DNA from 2 places in the Pilosibacter sp. NGB245 genome. Region 2 is predicted to be linked to the other one. Evidence: riboswitches for the same ligand, from Rfam matches in the RefSeq annotation. Region 2 holds a riboswitch; the other holds the start of a gene.
The links. Region 2 has a riboswitch for cobalamin ahead of ACXMYH_RS00610 (ABC transporter substrate-binding protein). Riboswitches for the same ligand answer to the same signal wherever they lie in the genome.
Positions count from the first base shown of each region.

Region 1: linked by a shared signal. The riboswitch ahead of ACXMYH_RS08530 (sirohydrochlorin cobaltochelatase) and the one ahead of ACXMYH_RS00610 (ABC transporter substrate-binding protein) in region 2 are both predicted to bind cobalamin.

Region 1 is NZ_CM171584.1:1,903,047-1,910,819, forward strand. Features, by position in the region: gene ACXMYH_RS08520 (ABC transporter substrate-binding protein) at 71-1,309, opposite strand; gene ACXMYH_RS08525 (hypothetical protein) at 1,360-2,298, opposite strand; gene ACXMYH_RS08530 (sirohydrochlorin cobaltochelatase) at 2,448-3,473, opposite strand; cobalamin riboswitch at 3,529-3,727, opposite strand; gene ACXMYH_RS08535 (chloride channel protein) at 3,971-5,221, opposite strand; gene ilvA (threonine ammonia-lyase) at 5,355-6,587, opposite strand; gene ftsY (signal recognition particle-docking protein FtsY) at 6,708-7,643, opposite strand; gene smc (chromosome segregation protein SMC) at 7,657-7,773, opposite strand, start outside.
Region 2 is NZ_CM171584.1:136,303-144,075, reverse strand. Features, by position in the region: gene ACXMYH_RS00635 (gamma-glutamyltransferase family protein) at 1-1,141, opposite strand, end outside; gene ACXMYH_RS00630 (ABC transporter ATP-binding protein) at 1,336-2,052, opposite strand; gene ACXMYH_RS00625 (ABC transporter ATP-binding protein) at 2,045-3,016, opposite strand; gene ACXMYH_RS00620 (ABC transporter permease) at 3,124-3,963, opposite strand; gene ACXMYH_RS00615 (ABC transporter permease) at 3,960-4,913, opposite strand; gene ACXMYH_RS00610 (ABC transporter substrate-binding protein) at 4,919-6,562, opposite strand; cobalamin riboswitch at 6,886-7,125, opposite strand; gene yfcE (phosphodiesterase) at 7,182-7,730, opposite strand.

The sequences.
Region 1 (7,773 bases), 1.8 Mb from region 2:
CATCAGCGAAGCCGATTTGGAATGGATTTTTGCTCGTAACTGTGAGGGTACTGAACAGTTACGTTGTTTTTTATTTCAGCTGGTGCAGATACGTGAACGCATACTCCCGGTTTCCGGAGAACACTGCATTCATGTCCCGGATCATGTCCCCGAGCCCCATGGTCTCCTGGAACATGTTTTTCCCGGTACACCAGACATTGCCCTCTTTCACCGCCTTGAAATCCGCAAAGAGCTGGTTTTTTGCACACAGTTCGTCGATCGTGGTAAGTTCCCCGTCGATCGTGCTGTTGTAGATCAGGACATCCGCGTCTTTTGCGGCGGCATAGAAAGACTCAAAATCCATGTTCATCGTGGAAAGCGCATTCTCACCGGTCCCGGCATTTTCCGGCACATACGTTCCTCCGGCGATATCGATCATCTTCGCGATATAATCCCCGTTCTTCCGGACATTGACGCTTCCGGAATTTGTCACATAGAAAAATGCAGCTGTCTTTCCGGACGGTTTCATGGCGAGGACATCCGACAGAGCATTCATATTTTCCTGAAAGATCTGATCGGCCTCCTCCTCTTTTCCCGTCAGAAGACCATAGAGGCGGATCCACTCCATTCTCCCGAGCGGATGACTCTCATAGCTGGACCGCTCCACGAGGACCGGGATCCCGAGGCGTTCCAGCTGTTCCTTGACCTCCGGGGTATGGTAGATCATCGTGGATTCCACTGCAAGCTCACAGGAGCTGCTTACGATCGTTTCGTAATCCGGTGCGCTGTACTTTCCTGCATAGGCAATCTTTCCCTCTTCCATCGCAGTTTTCGCCTCCGGAAGGTACCATCCGGTCTCCTTTGTCCCGGAAAGTGCAATGGAATCCAGGGCATCCAGGCGGATAAAATCATCCATGGCGGAGGTCGCCACAAGATAGATATTTTTTACCGGTTTATGAAGGACCGTGATCGAAGCCGGAAGTCCGTCAGGCGCGGACACACCTTCCGGCAGCAGGAGAAACTGATCCGCATCCCCGATGGTGATGAGGGCGATGCCGTCCTCATAATAGTCTGCTGAAAACTGGTCGGCGTAGAGAAGATCCATGGAGCCTGTCGGGGACATCTCCTCCCAGTTAAGAACCGGCAGATCTTTGTTTTGCTGAGCCTGAAGATTTTCCTCACTGCCATCCACGGAAGCGGTCGTGTGGTTTTCCCCTGTAGACGGCGCGGCCGTCCCGGGTTCCGTTTTTTTCGAACAGCCGGAGCAGGCAAACGCAGCAGTCATGAGGATTGCCGCAGCCAGAACAGATCTAAAAAGTGTATAACGCACCCGCGTCCTTCTTTTCTGCTTCCTGGGATCAATTTGTCTTCTTTCCATATTTACTGTTTCTGCTCCGCCAGGGTACTGGAATCAAAGGTCAGCGTATACTCGATCTCATGAGGCGTGCTCATGGCAGTTGTATCCGCAAAGATCGTAAGCGGGCTGTCAAATCCAGCTACCGGGATCACAAATGTGGAGTTTCCCTCTGTATTAACCGGGAGGAATTTCTCTTCCTCTACCCGCACATAGTCATAATTGGAGCTGCTCCAGATGATCGTCGCCTCCGCTTTTCCGTCTTTGATCTCGATCACAGCCGGAGATTCCACGGATGCACGTCCGGATCCGCCGCTCAGGGAGACTTCCGCGGTGTAAGTTCCATCCGCAAGGGAGAGATCCTGGACGGTTTTTAAGGAAGAATTGAGAAGCGCGTCTGCCGGGATCCCGGATGCCTCAAAGACAAGCTCCCTGTCATACCATTTCTCTTTTTTCTTGCTGAATGCAGCGCACGGAAGCACCTCATTTAAGGCCTTGACCGGAACAGTAAAGCTGTGTGTTCCGTCAGAATTCTCCTCGAAAGGAATCCGGTCTGTCTCCGCGGTCTTTGCAGCCTCCTCTCCGGTTCCCATATAGACATACAGGTATCCGGTCCCGCCCATCGTCATTTTCGCGGTCATGGCGCCGTCTTTGACTGTCAGCGTACAGGATGTGATCTTAAACATGGAAGAGCTGGACTCCACGGAAATCTCGTAGGTTCCCTCTTTCAGATCCTCTGCAGATACCGGGACGAGTCCCGTCGTGTCAAGTGTCTGTTCTGCGGCAGTCTCCTCGCCGGAAGCAACGGCTGCCTTTGTCTCATCGGCCGAAGCAGTTTCCGCTGTTGTTTCCGCCGTGGTCTCTGCAGAAGCAGCTGTCGTTTCTGCCGACCCGGACTGTCCGCAGGCTGTGGACAGAGCGCAGACAACTGCGAGTGCTAATGAAAATTGTTTTAATTTACGCATAAAGTTTTCTCTCCTTTTGTAACCGGAAATCATCGGGGCATCCTGGACGGTTTCCTGAAGTTCCTTTCGCAGGCTGGAGTTTCCCGCAAGTGCACCTCCGGTTATATAAAAAGGCGGCCGAATCCTCGACCGCCCATATCTAAACATTCTTATTTTGCGAGACTGTCCACTGCAGCCTGGGCATGCTGTACGAAGAGCTGCTGGATCGGCTCAAGCTCACCAAGACCTCTTACAAGGCAGGTTACCTCATAGCCTGCAGCCTCAAACTGGCTCTTCCAGGAGTCATCGTCGTCACCGGCCATATCGTTGTTTGCGTGGTCACCTGCTACGATCATAAGCGGCTCAAGAACAACTTTCTTGTAGGAACCTTCCTTTACCTGATTGATGACATCTTCACAGGACGGAGTTGCCTCAACGGTACCTACATAGTAGTTGTCAAAGCCCTCTTCCTTTAACATATCCTGCATTTTCTGGTAAACGGCGTTGGAATCAGCCTCTGTGCCGTGACCCATGAAGCAGATCGCGGTCTCACCGTCATCGTACTCTTTTGTTGCGTCTGTGATCGCGGAGATCACTGCCTTGAAGTCATCATCAGAAGTTAAGAGCGGCTCACCGACAGCAACCTGCTCGAAAGCGTCGGAATTATCAGCTAACTCGTTTACAAGATCTGTGTACTCAAGACCGTTCATAAGGTGGGTCGGCTGTACAACGAGAGTCTTGACACCGTTGTCAACAGCGCGGTTTAAAGCCTCTGTCACGTTATCGATCGAAACATTGTCTCTCTTTTTTACATGGTCAATGATGATCTGGCTTGTGAAACCTCTTCTTACGGAGTAATCCGGGAGTGCATTTTCGATCGCATTCTCGATCGCGCCGACTGTCAGTCTTCTGCTGTCATTGTAGCTTGTACCAAAGCTCACAACAAGAAGTTCTTTCTCGCCGATCTCATCCTGATTTCTTGTGTTATCCATGGAAGCGTCTCCTGTATTGTAGTTTTCCTCGTCCTCTTCTGCAGCTGCTGTCTCTGCGGCTGTAGTCTCCTCAGCTGTTGTCTCTGCAACGGTTGTGGTCTCCGCAGCTGTTGTCGCTGCTGTCTGGCTTCCGGAGCATCCGGAAAGGATCGCCATGGATACGGCTGCCGCTGTCATAACGGCGTAGATGTTTGCTTTTCTCATTTACTCTTCTCCTCGCTTGAAAAATGATTTTTTAAGGTCCCCGGCTGGTTTTTCCCCTCCAAACGAACATCCGGCAGGTTTCCTGGCTCATCCATCATCATGCATGAAACGCCTTCCCGGCAGGTTTCGCCAGTGACTGTCCGCATAACACGGACAATATTCATGCACTCCGGATCTACAGTGACGGGCTCGCACAGGCGTCTGACCTGTTTCCCTTTTAACTCTCAGAGATCGCCGTTTGGGATATCGTACAACCATCCTCCGGCGGTCTGTGACAGCACCGCATGTAAATAGACCTGTGTCATTTATCATAACACCTTGGCAGTAAAAAAGCAACCGGATATCCCGACAATATTCACATCCGGTCCCGATCAATGGATACCCTGCGGGATTTCCGATCTGAAAATCCCCGGTCATCGGGTTCTGCAAATATTTTCCGAAATATCCGATTGCTTTTGATCATTTTTTCTAACTGAATCCCCGGAACCGGACCTTGATCAGTGGGCTTTCCGGTTGATGAACTCGGTCTTTGTCTTTGAATATGTGAACTTCTGGCTGCTGTAGAGCCCGTAATATCCCGACAGTGTGAAGCTGATGGCAACGGCAACCGCAAAATACGGCATCGCCTCAAAGCCGAAGAGCTCGAAGCCGAGGAACATGGTCGCGATCGGGCAGTTTGTGACGCCGACGAAGGTGGCGAGCATGCCTGCTGCCGCACACAGGGACGGTTCAAAGCCTGTGAGCAGTCCGAACGTGCACCCGAATGTGGATCCCACTGCCAGTGTGGGAACGATCTCTCCGCCCTTAAAGCCGCCGCCGAGGGCCACCGCCGTGAAGACCATCTTGAAGAAGAACGCCAGGTATCCGGCATCTCCTTCCACCGCCTGTTCCACAAGATTAAATCCGGCTCCGCAGTAATCCCTGCCGAACACCAGCGCGAGTCCGATGGAAAGTACTGCTGCCACAAGAATGCGCAGATAAACGTTGTCGATCTTTTTCTTGTAGAGATGCTGGGTCTCATGGAGCAGGATGCAGAAGCAGACGCTTAAAAGCGCACAGGCCAGTCCGAGTCCGACGGTGTAGAGCGCCGGTACAAGGGAAAATTCCGGAACATGGAGGATCTGGAACGCTTCCCCGTGAAGTCCGAGCGCACCGGAAATCTGGGCACCGATGAAGGAGGCAAAGACACACGGCACGAGAGCCGCGTAATAAGCGACACCGATGCTGATGACCTCGATTCCGAACATGGCGGCAGCCAGAGGCGTCCCAAAGATCGCCCCGAAACAGCCGCTCATGCCGCTCATGATCATGACTTTTTTGTCCCTCTCATCCATATGGAAGAGATCCCCGAGATAATTTCCGATGCAGCCGCCGATCTGTAAGGCAGCTCCCTCTTTGCCGGCAGACGCGCCGACCGCCTGGCTTAAGATCGTGGAGACAAAGATACACGGCAGGGTCGTCATATGGATCTTCTCGTTGGATGAGATCGACTCCAGGATCAGGTTCGTCCCGCGGTTTCCGATCTCGTGGAACATCTGGTGAAGAAGGACGATCAGAACACCTGCCACGGGCATGAGATACAGCATAAAGCTGTAAGTTTTAAACAGCCGCTGAGCGTAGATGACCCCGTATCCGAAAACGGTCCCGATGAGACCGCAGACGGTTCCCATTACAATAGAAATCGCGGTCCAGCGGAGAAAATACAGGATATTCTTGCTGAGAGCAGTATGAGTTTCGCTTCTGTACATACATTTTCCCCTTATTCAGCAGACCGTCGGGCATTTCACGAAGTTTGACAAATTGATATATGCCTGACCGCGTTCCATGACCGGCGGTCCGTTCATCACACCTCCCGCAGAGGCGGGAGAATCCCTGGTATCATTACATATAAATTCCGGAAGTCTTGGAGATTACCGGGCAGTAGCCCGCTGTTTCCAGAGCCTTGATGATCTGATCCTTGTGCTCAGTTCCGAAGGACTCTAATGTGATCGTAAGTTCCACACCCGCTGCGCGGTTTACATTTGCGAATACGTTGTGCTCGAGCTTGATCACGTTGCCCTGCTCTTTTGCGATCAGTGCAGAAACAGCTGCCAGCTGGCCAGGCTTATCCGGAAGCATCACGCTTACCGTGAAGATACGGTCTCTCTGCATCAGTCCGTTCTGGACAACTGTCGCCATCGTTAAGACATCCATGTTTCCGCCGCTTAAAACGGATACGACTTTTTTGCCTTTGAAGTCAAGATGCTTTAAAGCCGCAACGGTCAAAAGACCGGAGTTCTCGACGATCATCTTATGATTCTCTGCCATATCGAGGAAAGAAAGAGTCAGTTCGGAGTCGTCCACTGTGATGACCTGATCCACGTTTGCCTGAAGATACGGGAAGAGCTTGTCGCCCGGCGTCTGGACAGCGGTACCGTCCGCGATCGTGTTGATCTTGGAGACGGTGGTTACCTCTCCGGCCTCTAGGGATGCCTTTAAGCAGGCAGCTCCTGTCGGCTCAACAGCGATGACCTTGATCTTCGGATTTAAGAGTTTTGCGAGTGTGGAGACGCCTGTACAGAGTCCGCCTCCGCCTACCGGAACGAGAATGTAATCCACAGTCGGGAGTTCTTTGATGATCTCCATCGCAATGCTGCCCTGGCCGGTCGCAACTTCCAGATCATTGAACGGGTGAACAAAGGTATATCCGTGCTCGTCTGCAAGCTCGTATGCATGGGCACATGCCTCATCGAAGACATTTCCGTAGAGGACAACGTCGGCACCGTAGGATTTTGTGCGGTTTACCTTGATGAGCGGTGTTGTCACCGGCATAACGACGGTTGCTTTCACACCGGCAAGTTTTGCGGCATAGGCAACGCCCTGGGCATGGTTTCCGGCAGATGCGGTGATCAGACCGCGGGAACGCTCTTCCGGTGAGAGCTGGCTGATCTTATAATAAGCGCCGCGCACTTTGTATGCACCGGTGCGCTGCATGTTTTCCGGTTTAAAGTAGATCTTGTTCCCGTAGCGCTCAGAAAAATATTCACTGTAGATCAGTTTTGTCTCCTGAGTGACCTTTTTTACGATCTCAGATGCTTCTTCAAATTTTTCGAGTGAAAGTTCCTGCATTTCCATTTGTATTCTCCTTCATATTCATTCCTGATCGATCTCATCGGTGGAACATTTTTCTGTCTTTCCCATAGTTGTCTGCTATACCGGCATTCATCTGGCTGTTTTCTGCCTGAAATGCATCGGTCATTCCGGCTGTTTCGCAAACAATGCGTTTACGAAGTCTTCGGAATTAAATTTCTGAAGGTCGTCGATCTTCTCCCCGACACCGACATATTTGACCGGGATCCCAAGTTCCGACTGGATTGCAACCGCGATACCGCCTTTTGCGGTCCCGTCGAGCTTTGTGAGGATGATGCCCGTAATGTCGGCAGCTTCCATGAACTGGCGGGCCTGGACCAGAGCGTTCTGTCCTGTCGTTCCGTCGAGAACAACGAGTGTCTCACGGTAAGCTTCCGGGTACTCCTTATCGATGATGCGGTTGATCTTTTTTAACTCCTCCATGAGGTTCTTCTTATTATGGAGTCTTCCCGCGGTATCACAGATCAGGACGTCTGCGTTTCTCGATTTTGTCGCGGAGATCGCGTCGTAGATCACGGCAGCCGGATCGGATCCCTCTTTCTGGGCAATCAGCTCCACGCCGGCACGGTTTGCCCACTCTGCCAACTGGTCGATCGCTGCAGCACGGAAGGTATCAGCCGCCGCAAGAACAACCTTCTTTCCCTCTGCCTTTAACTGGTCTGCAAGCTTTCCGATGGACGTCGTCTTTCCGACTCCGTTGACACCGATGACGAGGACAACGGATTTCCTGTTTTCAAACTCATACGCATTCTCGCCAAGATCCATCTTTGCACGGATGCTGGCGATCAGCGCCTCCCGGCATTTCTCCGGTTCTTTGATATGCTGCTCTTTTACGGTCTTTTTCAGGTCTTCAATGACCGCCATGGTCGTCTGGATTCCCATATCGCCCATGATCAGAGTCTCTTCAAGCTCCTCGTAGAAATCATCATCAATCGCGGAGAAGCCGGAAAAGATGGAATCCATTCCGGATACAATGTTTTCTCTGGTCTTCGTGAGACCTTCCACAAGGCGCGAGAAAAAGCCCTTTTTCTTCTCTTCCATATGAATCCTCCAATTATTTCAGATCGTTTTCGATCAGGTTTACGGAGACAAGCGTGGATACGCCTTTCTCCTGCATCGTGATTCCGTAGAGCCGGTCAGCCGCAAGCATCGTGCCTCTTCGGTGGGTGAT
Region 2 (7,773 bases):
CGGATCCAAATCCCATGTAATTGCTCTGGATGTAGGAGACCATATTGCCTTCCCCGTCCGCTGTGCAGAGATAGATCGTTCCTCCGCGGAACGGATTGCCTGGCTCCGGTGTGAGCGCCTGTTCTCCGATGAGTGCCCGTCTTCCGTCCGCATATTCATCAGAAAGCAGCGTCTCCACCGGTGCTTTCATATAATCCAGGTCCGCAACATACCGGTTTCCGTCCGCAAATGCCAGTTTCATCGCCTCCAGCTGTTTATGCACGGTATCTGCATTGTCCCGCTCCGCAAAGGAATACCCCTTTAAAATATTCAATGCCATCAACGCAATGATCCCGTCTCCGTTCGGCGGGATCTCGCAGACATCATATCCCCTGTAATTTATGTGGATCGGTTTCACCCACTCACACCAGTAATTTTCAAGATCTGATCTCCGGAGATATCCGCCGGTTTTTCTTGAAAATTCGTCGATCTGATCCGCAAGTTCTCCACGATAAAACGCTTTTGCATGAGTCTGCGCGATCATTTCCAGCGTCTTTGCATGAGCTTCCGACCTCCAGATTTCTCCCGGCTGCGGGGCATGTCCGTCCGGGGCGAACGTTTCAAACCATGGCCGGAAACATTCTTCCGTCAGCGTTTCTGAAAACTCTCTGTATGCATTGTTCCATATTTTTGATGTCACCGGACTCACCGGATATCCCTCGCGTGCATATGTGATCGCCGGTTCCAGCACCTTTTCCAGCGGAAGTCTTCCAAACTTTTCCGAGAGTTCCGCCCATGCGGACGGGGCGCCCGGGACCATCACCGGGATCCAGCCTCGTTTCGGCATTTCGGTGTATCCCTGTTTTTTCACTTCTTCTGCAGTGATCGCCATAGGTGATCTTCCGCTGGCATTCAGCCCGTGAAGTTCTCCCTTTGTCCAGACCAGGGCGAAGGCGTCGCTTCCGATCCCGTTGGACGTCGGCTCCAGAACTGTCATGCACGCTGCTGTCGCGATCGCCGCGTCAACTGCGTTTCCGCCCCGTTTTATGATGTCGAGTCCCGCCTGGGCCGCCAAAGGCTGGCTCGTGCAGACCATACCTTTTTTCCCGTACACAACACTTCTTCGTGATGGATAATCATATTTCTGCGCATCAAATTTCAGCATATCCATTTCCTCCTGATCAAGCCATTTATTCCTGGGTTGTAAGTGTACCGCAATAAACAGAAAGTCCGTTTATTGCTTTATCATGCTGGAATCGTATCACTTGAAAGTATGAAATGTCAATAAAAAAGCAGCCTAAAAAACGGCGTAGAAATTTCTCTCGTTACTGTAACTTTCTCTCCACGCCGTATCTTTTATTCCAGTATAAAATTTTCCACCAGTTTTTTCGTGAACTCCATCTTCGGATGTCCGATCACATCCTCCGTCCGCCCTGTCTCCACGAACTTTCCTTCTTCCATCACTGCGATCTCATCGCAGAACCAGCGGACCACATCGAGGTCATGGGAAATAAACAGATAGCTCAATCCCAGCTTTTCCTGGAGTTCCTTTAAGAGTGTCATGACCTGGGCCTGCACGGAGACATCTAACATGCTGGTCGGTTCATCCAGGATCAGGATCTTCGGATCCAGTGAGAGTGCCCGGGCGATCATGATCCTCTGCGCCTCACCTCCGCTGATCTGGTGCGGATAGCGGTCCAGAAGTTCCTCTCCGAGATCTACCAGATCCAGAAGTTCTCTGACCCGCGCTTTTCTCCCCGCTTTGTCATACATCCTGTGGATGATCATCGGCTCTTCCAGGCTGTATCCGATCTTTTTTGCAGGATCCAGGGATGTCTCCGGATGCTGGAAGATGATCTGGATCGTTCCATCAATCTCGATGGTTCCGGAGTCCGGCTTTATCAGTGACAGGAGCATGTTCGCGATCGTCGATTTTCCGCAGCCGGAATTTCCTACGATCCCGAATGTTTTCCCGTCCTGTACCGTAAAAGACACGTCCTTCACCGCTTCCACGCGGGTCTTTTTAATGATCCCGCCAGTAAATGTCTTGCTGATATGGCTGACTTTAAGCATACCGGACGCACCTCACTTTCCTTCCGTCCGGAAGTTCCGCCTCCGGGATCCGTCCATTTTTGCATGCGTCCACTGCATGCACACATCTCGGGTAAAAACTGCAGCCGGAATTTCCCTCTTTTTTTCTCACTGCGCGCCCGATCGGGTTCATTCCCTTCCCCGGGAGCGATGCGATCAGTCCTTTCGTGTATGGATGTGCCGGATGTTCAAGGATCGTCTTTGTCTCCCCGGCTTCCATGATGCTCCCTTTATAGAGCACCATCAGCCGGTCACACAATGCCCCTGCCAGGGCAATATCATGGGTGATCACGATCATGCCTTCGGTGTCCGTCTCTGATATCTCTTTCAGGACCCGGTAGACCTGGCGCCGGAGAATCGCATCCAGACCTTTTGTCGGCTCATCGGCGATGACCCATTTCGGCCGGTTCATGAGTCCCATGGCAGAGATCACTCGCTGGTTCATGCCGCCGCTCAGCTGGAATGAGTAAGCGCGGTTGATCCGGTCCGGATCTGAAAAGCCAAATCTGCGGAGAAACTCATCCCTCCGGGAATCGGCAAGCTCTTTGTCCTTATTTCCGTGGACTGTCATGCACTCCGTGAGCTGTTTTCCGATCCTGCGGATCGGGTTTAAGGATTCCGTGGGATTCTGTGGGATCAGGGCGATCTCTTTTCCACGGATCTTCTGCATCTCTTTTTCCGGCAGCCGGTACAAATCCATCCCTTTATACATACAGCTTCCTTCCACCCGGGCCTGCCCGGAGAGAAGTCCCAGGATGGACATGCCTAAAAGCGATTTTCCGCTTCCGCTCTCCCCGATGAGTCCTGTGACACTGCCCGACGGAAAGTATGCGCTGACATCTTCCATGGCATGGATCATCTCGCCGCCGTCCTGGAAGGTGACGGAGAGGTCGCGGATCTCAATGTCACTTTTTTCTTCTGTTTTCCATTCTTTTTTATCTTCCATCTGATCTTCTCTCCTGGCTGTTCCGTTTTTTCACAGTTACAGGCAAAAATCTGTTCCGGCTCAGCTATGCTGAGGAAATTTTGCCTTTCTTTGCATGCTTTCCGACATCACATCGTCTTCATCACATCTTTCCGCACATCCAGCCGGTCACGCAGTTCATCTGCCAGAAGGTTGATGCTGAGGGAAAGAAGCAAAATACAGAGTCCCGGAGCGATGACGAGCAGCGGTTCCTGGCGGAAATACTGTCTCGCATCGTTGATCATGACGCCCCAGTCCGGTGTCGGGGGCTGAAGTCCCAGACCAAGATAACTCATGGACGCCACCGAGATCACATTTCCGGCGATCCTGGTGGCAAAAAGGACGCTCAGAGTTCCTAAAATATTCGGAGAAATATGCAGGAACAGGATCCGGAGGTCTCCGGCTCCGATGGTTCTCAGTCCTTTAATAAAGCTCTCCTGTTTCAGTTTCATGACTTCACCGCGGACGATCCTGGAAAATCCGACCCAGGAATTGATCACGATCGCGATCAGCATGCTCTTCACGCCCTGTCCAAGAAGTCCGGCCACCGCGATCATCAGCGTCAAGCCGGGAAGTCCCTGGAAAATGCTGGAGATCGTCGTGATGATCCCGTCGATCCAGCCGCCGAAATATCCCGCGAAAAGTCCCAGTGCAAAACCGAGCAGCATCGAGAGGACGGTCGCCACCAGGGCGAGAAGGATCGACTGTCTTCCGCCGTAGAGAACACGGCTCAGCGTATCTCTTCCGATATTATCCGTGCCTAAAAGATGCGCGGCAGACGGTTTCTGAAGCGCTTCCGACAGGTTCGAGACCAGCGGATCATAGGGAGCAAGGACCGGCGCGAGTACACTGGTCAAAAGGATCAATAATAAGATCACCAGACCGGTCTTTGCTTTCCCTGACAGGTGGAGTTCCTTTAATTTATTCATGATTCCACCGCCTCTCCCGCCCGGATCTTCGGATCAAGTGCGATATAGATCAGGTCGATCAGAATGTTTGTCAGCACATAGATACAGCCTGAAAACAGAACATACGCCTGCACCACATAGTAATCCTTCGACTGCACACCCGCGATCGCGTAGCTTCCGATCCCGGGGATTGCAAAGATCGTCTCCACGATCGAGGCGCCGCCGATGATGCCCGCCATATGGGTTCCCAGGTAGGTGATGATCGGGATCAGCGCGTTTCCGAACGCATGGCGGACCACTGCGCGGCGGCGGCTCATTCCTTTTGCATCCGCCACAGTCATGTACTGTCTTCCTATCTCATCGAGGATCGCGCTCCTTGTCAGTCTCGCACAGACTCCGATGCTCGGGAGTGCCAGCGTGACCGCCGGAAGAATAAAGCCGGAGCCGTCGGAGATCCCGCTGCTCGGCAGGATCTTCCACTGTTCCGCAAAGATAAAGATCAGGACAATGGCGATCCAGAACCCCGGAACGGACAATGCAACCGTTGAAAATGTTCCCAGCACATGATCCGGCAGCCGGTCTTTTCCCACCGCCATCAGGACTCCGAATCCCACACCGAACACGATGGTCAGGATCATGCTGAAACCCGCAAGCTTCAATGAGATCGGGATCCGCTTTGCGAGCTGGTCCATGACACTTTTGTTCGTGAAAAAGGACCTGCCCAGATCGCCGTGAGCCAGGCCGTCGACCCAGTTAAAATACTGGACGACGGCAGGCTGGTCCAGCCCCATCTTTGCAGCCATGGCATCATATTCTTCCTGCGTGTAGGATTCGTTTCCGTTTGGATTTAACACCTGGTCCACCGGATCCCCCGGTGACATGATCCCAAGTGCAAATGCAATGATACTGATCCCGACGAGCACCGGCAAAAGCATCAGCATTTTTTTCAGGATGTACTTTAAAAGTGACATATTGATTATTTCACCCAGGAAATTGTCGGAAGTCCAACACCGAAGGTCTTTCCTGCATAGTGTGTGATCGCCTTGTTGTGGATGTTTACGTTGATCTGGTAGCAGATCGGAACGCACGCGCTGTCATCGAAGAGTTCCTGCTGGATCTCATCATAGATCTTGCTGCGCTCGCTCACATCAGCGATCGTCGGAGCTTTTGCGACAAGTTCATCGATCTTCTCGTTGTAGTAGTTGTAGTTTAATGTCGTGTTGCTGTTTCCTTCGCTTGCGAAGTACTGCTTAAATGTGGAAGTCGGATCCGCATTGTTGATACCGAATACAGTAAGTGTCATGTCGTAGGTGCCTTCCTGCTGTCTCTCTTTGTAGAGGGAGGAGTCCACGATCTCAATATTGATGTTGACGCCAAGCCCCGCGTAAACCTGCTTTAAGTATTCTGCAACAGCCTTGCAGTTGTAATCGGACGCGGTGCTGGAACGGATGATCATGGTCATGTCGGCCGTCTTGTCTCCGAGAACTTCTTTTGCGAGAGATTTTGCCTTCTCCATATCATAAGTTCCCTGGATGTCCAGATGGAAGGTGGACTGGGTGCTTAAGAAGGAGTATGCCGGCTGTAAAAGTCCTCCGTAGATCACACTGCAGATGCTGTCGCGGTCTGTCGCAAGGTTGAACGCCTCTCTCATGCGCTTATCCGCAAGGTACTCGTTTTTATCGTTGAACATGATGTACTCAGTCATATGGCTCGGAGTGCTGTCCATCTCAAAGTTGGAGTCTGTGTCGCAGAGATTCTTTGCAGCATCCATGGTGATCGCGCCGTTGTCTGCAAGTCCCATGACTTCGCCGGATTTTAACGCGGATACACGAGTCTCGGCATCCGGGATGCAGCGGATCTTGAAGGTCTTTACCTTGCCGTTCTCGCCATAATAGTTGTCATTTCTCTCAAGTGTCACATACTCGGACTCCACATGGTCAACGATCTTATATGGACCGGTTCCGATCGCATAGTCGGAGATCACACCTGTCTCCTCGTCGAAGCAGTTCGGGCTGTACATCGGGCTGCCATAGTCGGAAAGGACATACTCAAGTGTTGTGATCGGCTGTGTAAATGTGAACTTTACAGTGAAGTCGTCGACTTTCTCCATCTTGTCGAGATTCGGGAGAGATTTTTCGATGCTGAGTGTTGTGTATGTAGAATTGATCCCATGGCCCCAACGCTCAATGTTTTTCAGGCACACATCGGCATTAAACTGAACACCGTCTGTAAAATATGCGTCATCGCGCAGGCTGAAAGTCCACTCGGTACAGTCATCGTTGTGCTCCCAGGATTTTGCAAGCCACGGATCGATCACACCACCGTTGTTTGCTGTGAGAGCTTCCCATACATAAGCGCCTTCCCAGCAGTAATACGCATCGCCGCTTCCCTGCACAGCATCACGCGGAGTCGCGATGACAACCTCATCTGTCTCGTTTTTCTCTATGTCTTCCACTGCCTCTGCTGTGGCTTCTGTCTCTCCTGCAGCCGTTGTCTCCGCTGCAGCTCCTTCTGCTTTTGTCGTCTCAGCCGTGCTGTTATTCGCGCTGCTTCCGCATCCGGAAATTACGGATGCCGCCATTGCTGCCGCTAAGAGCAGACTTACATGTTTCTTCTTCATGTTGTCCTCCATGTTGTGTAAAGATTATAATGTTTTTTTGCAACTGTTCACCAGGCCTGCGCACTTGCTGCGCCGACTGTAATAACCCCATTGGTTTTAAAGCAAAAGTCCTATTGGTTCAGCCATCTGAAATACATTTTTTGCCCGTAATCATGAAAGTTCTGAACAGTTTCATTGTTTTTACAATTTCGGAGTTAGTATGGAGATGTTCCATCTGAGAATTTTTTCGAATACCGAATGCTTAAGCATCAGAAAAAGATGTCCGCTGGAATTAGCCGACATATAAACGGTACGATCAATGCCTCGTGATCTGGAATTTTTCTTCCTGTACCAGCATTCCGGCAGGTTTCCTGACTCACAGATCATCACACAAAGCCGCCTTCCCAAATATTTCAAAACAGTCCTGTCAGGCTGCTCCGTTTTTTCAGTGACCGCGCGTTCGCGCATGGCTTTGTATTCCCTGCTCACAGTGACGAGATCGCACAGGTCTTTCACCTGTTTCCCTTTTACCTGCTGTCCGCCCCCTTCAGGGCGGCAGCAGCACCGGATGCCTCTTCAATTGTTATGGGAGATATTTTAGCATCTTCGGGTTTATTATGCAAGGACCATTGAGACGTTTTTATAAACATTCACTATGATAAGCAGTTCCTTCCAGTGTTTTCCAGATCACTTTCCCATCCTGAAGGAGCATATAGCTATGTTCACTTTCCGCTTTCGGGATCGACACGGAACCCGGATTCAGGTACAGATTTCCATCCCCGAACGGTTCCCACGCCGGAATGTGCGTGTGGCCGTGGAGGAGAATGTCTCCCGGCTGGAGAGGCGGGAGCTGGTTCATATGAAAGTGATGGCCATGAGTAGCGTAGATCAGGCGGTCTGCCGCCGGAAATACCGCGTAATCCGCAAGGATCGGGAACTCCAGCACCATCTGGTCAACCTCCGTATCGCAGTTTCCGCGGACACAGAAGATTTTCGTTTTCTGCTCATTTAACATTTTGATGACTTCCTTCGGCGCATACTCTTTCGGAAGATCATTTCTCGGTCCATGGTACAAAATATCGCCCAAAAGCAACAGGCGGTCTGCCTGTTCCCGGTCAAATGCCTCCAGCATTTTCCGGCAATAGTATGCGGAGCCGTGGATGTCGGACGCGATCATAAGTTTTTTCATTCTCGGGGTTCCTTCTTTCTTTTAAGTCGAGCACACGTAAGGC